DNA from 2 places in the Prevotella sp. khp1 genome. Region 2 is predicted to be linked to the other one. Evidence: riboswitches for the same ligand, from Rfam matches in the RefSeq annotation. Region 2 holds a riboswitch; the other holds the start of a gene.

Region 1 (4,217 bases), on a different contig from region 2:
CTATCGTTCCTGCTGATGGGACTGGGTACGCTGAGAATGACGGGCACAGAGATGCATTTGGGCGAAAACCAGGCCCTACTCGACTTCTTTGCATCGTTCGATCCCGATTCGTTCTTCACCACGCTGATATTCCTGTTCTTAGGCGGCGTGCTTACCTTCTGCGTGCAGTCGTCGGCAGCCGTTATGGCCATCACCATGATTCTCTGTTCTAGCGGCGCTCTACCTATCTATCAGGGTATTGCATTGGTTATGGGTGAAAATATCGGAACCACCATTACCTCAAACCTCGCTGCCCTATCGGCCAATACTCAGGCCCGTAGAGCTGCCCTCGCCCACATGTTCTTCAACGTGTTCGGTGTGGTTTGGATTCTGTTTGTGTTCCGTCCGTTCATCGACGCCGTTTGCGGCATGGTGGGCTACGATGTAAACATGACTAAAGATGCCGTTACAACAAGCGTATTCCTGGCCAACGCCGCCAAACTAAGCTTTGTGCTGGCAGCCTTCCATACCTGCTTTAACGTGGCTAACACCTTTATTCTTATTTGGTTTATCCCACAGATTGAGCGCTTTGTATGCTGGGTTATCAAGCCTAAGAAGGTTGACGAGGAAGAGGACTTCCGCTTGCACTTTATTACTGCTGGCTTCATGAAAACACCAGAGCTTTCGGTGCTCGAGGCACAGAAGGAAATCCAGTCGTTCTCGGATCGTATGCAGCGTATGTTCAATATGGTTCGCGAACTGCTCACCCTCTCGTCAAGCTCAAGCAGTAAGAAGGATAATCGCGACTCTGAGTTTAACAAGCTCTACACCCGCATTGAGAAATACGAAGGCATCAGCGATAACATGGAGATTGAGATTGCCAACTATCTTAACTCCGTGAGCGACGCTCACTTGTCAGACGACTCAAAGGCTAAGATTCGTGCTATGTTACGCGAAATCAGCGAGTTAGAGAGTATTGGAGATGCTTGTTTCAACATGGCTCGTACCATTTCGAGAAAGTACAACGGCAAACAGGATCACTTTAACGAGAAGCAGTACGACCACATCCATCAGATGATGGAGCTCACCGATCAGTCGCTCTCACAGATGAACCGACTGATGATGGGCCGCAAGGAGTCGTTCGATGTTAACCGCACTTTCAATATCGAGCACGAAATCAATAACTTCCGCGACCAGCTCAAGTCGCAGAACATCAACGATGTTAACAACCGCGAGTACACTTACGCTGTTGGTACCATTTATATGGACCTGATTAACGAGTGTGAGAAGCTGGGCGACTATGTAGTTAACGTAGTTGAGGCAAGAATGGGTCTTAGATAAACAACAATCCGATAACGATTGGTTTCAAAGGCAGAAACTGTCAGTTCCTCAGGCGGGAACTGGCAGTTTCTTTATGAGAAAACCATCCTTTCCAACTGGTAAAACATAAAAATATACCATAAAAGTATGGCTTTTATAGAAAATATCATTACCTTTGCAACCAATTATCAAGGGGTGCCTACGAGTGTAGGCTGAGATGATACCCTCTAACCTGATCTGGATTATGCCAGCGTAGGGATGGATAGCAGACAATAAACACCCCCTTAACATTATTAATTATTGGTACTATTGTAGTATGAAAAGATTTGTTTTAGGAATGGCTGCATTAGTGTGTGCAGCAGGTGCTAATGCACAGAACAAAGCAGCACTCTACGATTCTACACAAGTAGAAGCGCTGAACGAAATTGTAGTAAAAGGTGTCAGGACACAGAAAAATGCACCATTTGCAGTAGCAAACATCAAGAAAAAGGAACTAAACGCTTTCTCGAACACAGGTAAAGAATTACCTTTCCTCTTTTCGCAGACTCCGGGTGTACTGGCTTGGAGCGAGAACGGACTGGGCACAGGTACTACTTATATGCGCATTCGCGGTGCAGGCGATTCGCGTATCAACGTAACACTGGATGGTGTTCCCTTGAATTCGCCTGAAGATCAGTGTGTTTTCTGGGCCAACATGAACTCTTACGGTTCGCTGTTAGGTAGTGTACAGATTCAGCGCGGCGTAGGCACATCAACCAACGGCGATGGCGCCTTTGGCGGAACTGTAGCACTCGCTTCAGCCATTCCAAATCAGAAGGCTGGGGGAGAAGTGTCAGTATCATACGGCTCATTCAACACATTCAATGTAGGTGGAAAGTTCTCAACAGGTTTGCTGTGGAACCACCTGATTTTTGATGGTGCCTATCACGAGACCAATACTGATGGATTTATCCATGGAACCAGCGGACGCAGCGGTTCTTACTACGGCGGACTCACCTGGATTGGCAACAAGTTCCAGATTCGTTATAAGAACATCGGAAACTTTGAAAAAACCGGTCAGGCATGGAACGGCGTAACAGCAGGCGACAACGATATGAGTCTGATGGACGGAACCTATGGTATCAACACTGGCATCAAGACCTACAAGGATATGTGGAACGCCGGTCTAGGCAAGTACAACTCGCTGTACGAATACCTGACTGGTTACGAAAAAGATGCCAACGGCAACTATCCCACAGCGCGCTATCAGCTGAACGACGGCAGCTATTGGAACAAAACCACCGATAACTTCTGGCAGAACCACAACATCCTCTCAGCCGCATACGATATCAACGACAACTGGAGCATTTCAGGTTCGCTGCACTATACTTACGGCTACGGCTATTATAACGAGTTCCGTCCTCAGAACAAGCTGAAGAAGTTTGGCATGACCTACAGCGGCGTTAAAAAGACCGACTTCGTGCGCCAGAAAGGACTGAGCCAGAACACTTACGGTTTTATCTGGAATGCAAACTACAAGAACGATGCATGGGATGTTATCGGCGGCATGTCGCTCCAGGAGTTCGATGGCAATCACTTTGGATATGTTACCTATATTGCCAACGATGATGTACGAAAGAAATACATGTCTAATGGCGACTACAAATACTACGATTCTGATGCCACCAAGTTTGATGGTAGCGCCTTTGTAAAGGCTGCTTACCACATCAACGAGCAGTGGGATATCTTCGGCGACCTGCAGTATCGCTACGTACAGTACGAAAGCAACGGTATTAACGATAAGTTCTACGAAGAGGGCAGCAGCTATTACAACCAGCGCCTCGATATCGATCAGAAGTATCGTTTCCTGAATCCCAAGGCCGGTTTCTCTTGGAATCTGAACAATCACCGCGTTTACGGATCGGTAGCACTTAGCCACCGCGAACCAGAACGTAATAACTTTACAGATAATGGTGCAAAGCCATTCCCTAAGGCCGAAAGCCTGTTAGATTACGAGTTGGGTTATACCTTTAACAACGACATCTTCCACTTTGGTGTAAACCTTTATTACATGGACTACACCAACCAGTTTGTACAGACTGGCGAGAAGAGTGATATTGGCGAGGATCTTACCACAAACATCAAAGACTCATACCGTATGGGCGTAGAAATCCAGGGTGGGGTAGATGTTACCTCTTGGCTCAGCATTGAGGGTAATGCTTCACTCAGCCAGAATAAAATCAAAGACTTCGACGAGGTAGCCAGCGTAAACTGGGAAGAGTCGTTCCGCACTATCCACTACGACAACTCTACACTTGCTTTCTCACCCTCAACCATCCTGAACGGTTTTGTAAACCTGCATTGGAATGGTTTGCAGGCTGTATGGCACACCAATTTTGTAAGCCGTCAGTACCTGGATAATACAGAGAACGCTGATCGTTCGCTGCCTTGCTACTCAGCTTCTGATGCCAACATCAGCTACACCTGGAAGCCCAACAAGGGCATCAAGGAGTGCATCTTCGGTCTGAATTTCAACAACATCTTCAATCGTCGCTATGCCGCCAATGGTTGGGTATATTCAAGCATCGTTGAAGAATACGGTCATCCCAACGAGAACCGCTACTATCAGATTGGATTCATTCCTATGGCAGGCTTTACAATGATGGGTAACGTAACACTCCGATTCTAATGACAGAATTTATTTCAGCACACTGGCTCGACATCACTACCACGTTACTCGGACTACTCTATATCCTGTTCGAGTATCGCGCCAGCGTATGGCTTTGGTTTGTAGGATTTCTGATGCAGGCCTTAGGCATTGTGCTATACTATCAAAAAGGACTCTATGCCGATTGCGGCATGGAGTTCTATTATCTTTCGATGACCGTTTACGGCTATTGGAAATGGGTACACGGTTCGGCCGAGAAGAAAGAGCTGCC
Region 2 (4,217 bases):
AAAAATTAAACATTAAACATTAAACATTTAAAAACGCCGTGAGTGGGCTCGAAGCTTCGGCGCAATCGGCGATGGCTCCTAAGCCTGCCTCGAAGGCCTGGCGACCGGCGATGACAGCCTGACGGAAGGCATCAGCCATCGCTACAGGATCGCCTGCAACGGCAATGGCGGTATTCACCAGCACACAGTCGGCACCCATCTCCATCGCCTCGGCAGCATGACTGGGGGCACCGATACCGGCATCAACCACTACAGGCACCGTGGCCTGGTCGATGATAATCTGCAGAAAATCCTTCATTCTCAAACCCTTGTTGGTACCGATGGGGGCTGCCAGCGGCATCACAGTAGCTGCACCAGCCTCTTCCAGATGCTTACACAGCGTAGGGTCGGCCTGGCAGTATGGCAGCACCACAAAACCAAGTTTTACCAACTGCTCGGTGGCCTTCAGCGTCTCAACCGAGTCGGGCAACAGGTAGCGTGGGTCGGGGTGTATCTCCAACTTCAACCAGTTGGTGCCAAAGGCCTCGCGGGCCATCTGGGCAGCAAACACCGCCTCTTCAGCATTACGCACACCCGATGTATTGGGCAGCAACTGGATTTTGGGGTTCTGGGTGATGTGTGTCAGCAAATCGTCGTTCTTGTCGTCGAGTTCCACACGTTTCATGGCAACGGTAACCATCTCCGATCCCGAAGCCTCGATAGCCTGGGCCATCAGCGCATTGTTGTTAAACTTGCCTGTGCCCAGAAACAAACGAGAGTTAAACTCCCGTCCTGCAATTACTAATTTACTCATGATTAACTATGTTTGTTAAGTGTTTCATTTCGTCAATGGGGTTCGCAGCCCTTAGCACCGTACCACTCAGGGCAATGCCGGTGATGCCGGTTGCCAGTATGGCGGGTATATCGTCCTTGGTAATACCGCCGATAGCCACAACGGGGATGTCGATATGCGCCGCACGCATCTCGATGATAATCCGTCGGTAACCATCCAGTCCTAATACCGGCGACAACTTCTGCTTGGTGGTAGTAAAGCGGAAGGGGCCACAGCCAATGTAGTCGGCACCAGCCGCATAGTGGGCTTTTACATCCCAGATGGTGTTAGCTGTTCCACCTATGATATAATCGGGACCTAACTGGCGGCGTGCCTCGCTAATGGGCATATCGTTCTTACCCAGATGCACACCATCGGCCTGCAACTCCTTTACTAATGCCACGCGATCGTCGATAATAAACGTAGCGCCATACTGCTTACATAGCTTCTGGGCCTCAATCGCAACGGGGCGCACCTCATCGTCGGTAGCGTCCTTCATGCGCAGCTGTATCCATCGGCAACCACCCTGCAAGGCAAGGCGGATGCTGTCCAGATAGCTATACTTATCGGTGTAGTGAGATATAAACTGTAACATAGCCCTTACCCCCCGCATGCAGCTTTGATAATAGTGATAGTGGCGCCCTCTTGCAGGATGGTGTCATCCCAAGTAGTGCGCGGTTTCAACTCATTATCGATAGCTATTGCCACACCTTTGGCGGGCAACTGCAATTGGGCGGCAAGCTCGGATACAGTTTTGGCTTGCGTCTCGTGTTGTTTGTTGTTAATCCTTACTTTCATATTGCATTCCTCCGACGGCATTACCCGTATCAGGTTCTATGGGTATTTTCTCAGCTTTGGCACATGCCTCAGCACCCCGAATATTTAATTTTGCGCTGCAAAAGTAATGTTTTTATTTCTATCTGACAAATAAATCGCAGTTTTTTTTGCTATTTGCTATCAATTTACTACTTTTGCACTACAATGGAAAGAAATAAAGAGATATATAAGGTAACAATGGTTGGTGGCGCCGTGAATGTGGTGCTCCTGCTGTTTAAGTTTGTGGCGGGCATTGCGGGACATAGTGCGGCAATGATTGCCGATGCGGTGCACTCGCTATCCGACTTTGTCACAGATATCATCGTGCTGGTGTTTGTGCGCATCAGCGGCAAACCTACCGACAAATCGCACGAGTACGGGCATGGTAAATACGAAACGCTGGCCACCACACTGATTGGGTTGGCACTACTGATAGTAGCTGTAGGCATTGTGTACAGCGCACTCACCAAGATTATCGCTTGGGCACATGGCGAACCCTTAAAAGCCCCAGGCATGCTGGCGCTATGGGCTGCACTTCTTTCGATTATTCTGAAAGAGGCGGTGTTCCACTACTCGATGGTGCAGGCCCGCAAACTCAAGTCGCAGGCAGTAGAGGCCAACGCCTGGCACCACCGCAGCGATGCCCTGTCGAGTATAGGCACAGCCATCGGCATTGGTGGCGCCATCTTCTTAGGTGAACGATGGACGGTGCTCGATCCCATGGCAGGTATCATCGTGGGCCTATTTATTATTAAGGTGGCGATAGACCTGCTGCGTAATGGCATTGGCGACCTGATGGAGCATTCGCTGCCCGATGAGGTTGAGAGCGAGATTCTGCAGCTGGCAGGATCGATACCTGGCGTTACAGAGCCACACGATCTGCACACGCGCCGAATAGGCAATCATTACGCCATAGAACTGCACATACTGATGGACGACGACATCAGTTTGCGCGAGGCTCACAACAAAAGCGAAGAAGTGGAGAATATCCTACGCGAACACTACGGCAAGGAAACCCACATATCGGTACACGTAGAACCCAAAAGCATCAGAGAACATTAAACTTGTCGGCATCGTCCAGCACAGGGAACTTCTTACGGAAACGCTGCAGCTGTTCCATGTCGAGTTCAACGGTAGCAATACCCTCCTCACCATCGGCACACTGGGCGATGGTGCGGCCATAGGCATCAATCACCACCGAGCCACCAATATACTTACAAGCGGCATCGCTACCCACACGGTTCACGCCTATCACATAGCACTGATTCTCGATGGCACGTGCCTTCAGCAGCGTTTGCCAGGCATCCTGACGCTGTTCGGGCCAGTTGGCTACATAGATGATGGCGTCGTAATCGCCACGCGAACGCGAAAACACCGGGAATCGCAAATCGTAGCACACCTGCAGCAGGAAACGCACACCACCCCACTCTGCTATCACACGGCGATCGCCTGGCACGTAATCCTTGGTTTCGCCGGCAAACGTAAACAGATGGCGCTTATCGTAATACTCGTCCTTGCCATCGGGGCGAACAAAATACAAACGGTTACGCAGCTGTCCAGCGTCATCCTTAGTAGCCACACTTCCTACAACGGCAGCATCATACAGAAACCCCTTGGTCCCCATCCACTGCAAAATATCATAACCCGTATAATCCGAGCCTCCTACACCGCCCTCGGGCATAAAGCCTGTGGCAAAGGTTTCAGGCAGCACAAACATATCAGCATCCGGATGCTGATCTATCAACGTTTCAAGATGCTCCAGATTCTCAGAAAAATCGTTGCTACGTATATCGTGTTGTACAATCGCTATCTTCATAATCTTTATACCTTATTAATATAATGTGGCGGCAAAGATACAAAAAAAACTAAAAAAATGCACCACCTTATAGAAAAATAATGTATATTTGCGCCACAAATCAACTATTCAAAACAGTTTATGAATCATTTAAAACAAACCTTTATCTGTGCTTTTACAGCTACGATGCTCTGTGCGCCCATGCAGGCCCAGACATCAAAGGCCGAACTGTTGGCTAACATGGAGTTGGCTACCGGCAACTATTGCAATTACCCCCTGCCCAAGGGAACAGTAACGCCTGCACCTGCAGGTTACGAACCATTCTACGTGAGTCATTACGGCCGTCACGGTGCCCGTTATATGACGGACGACGATGCCTACAAATACGTGATTGGCAAGATGGATACCGCCCAGGCGCGCGGCTGGCTTACACCCAAAGGCGTAGAAGTGCTGCAACGTGTAAAACTGGCTGCTGCCGATGCATGGCATCGCGATGGCGACCTGACTAAGCTGGGTGCCCGACAGCATCAGGGCATAGCCCACCGACTGGCTACCAACTACCCACAACTGCTGATGCAGCCCGTTGAGGTAAAAGCCAACTCATCAACCGTTCGTCGCTGCATGCTCTCGATGGCCAACTTCTGTCAGGAACTGAAGAGCATGAATCCAAAGCTCAGCATCACAATGGATGCCAGCGAACACGATATGTACTACCTGATACCCAACGACAGTATTTTCATCCCCAAGAAAGGTATCGACGGACATCTGTACGACAAGCTGGACAAGTTCCGCCAC

What was found. Region 2 has a riboswitch for thiamine pyrophosphate ahead of thiS (sulfur carrier protein ThiS). Riboswitches for the same ligand answer to the same signal wherever they lie in the genome.
Region 1: linked by a shared signal. The riboswitch ahead of BLR73_RS07610 (TonB-dependent receptor) and the one ahead of thiS (sulfur carrier protein ThiS) in region 2 are both predicted to bind thiamine pyrophosphate.

What each region holds. Positions count from the first base shown of each region.
Region 1 is NZ_FNJZ01000002.1:435,002-439,218, reverse strand. Features, by position in the region: gene BLR73_RS07615 (Na/Pi cotransporter family protein) at 1-1,320, shown strand, start outside; TPP riboswitch at 1,481-1,576, shown strand; gene BLR73_RS07610 (TonB-dependent receptor) at 1,616-3,967, shown strand; gene pnuC (nicotinamide riboside transporter PnuC) at 3,967-4,217, shown strand, end outside.
Region 2 is NZ_FNJZ01000003.1:217,758-221,974, reverse strand. Features, by position in the region: gene BLR73_RS09955 (thiazole synthase) at 20-793, opposite strand; gene BLR73_RS09950 (thiamine phosphate synthase) at 786-1,406, opposite strand; gene thiS (sulfur carrier protein ThiS) at 1,412-1,609, opposite strand; TPP riboswitch at 1,596-1,698, opposite strand; gene BLR73_RS09940 (cation diffusion facilitator family transporter) at 1,793-2,689, shown strand; gene BLR73_RS09935 (amidohydrolase) at 2,676-3,443, opposite strand; gene BLR73_RS09930 (histidine-type phosphatase) at 3,564-4,217, shown strand, end outside.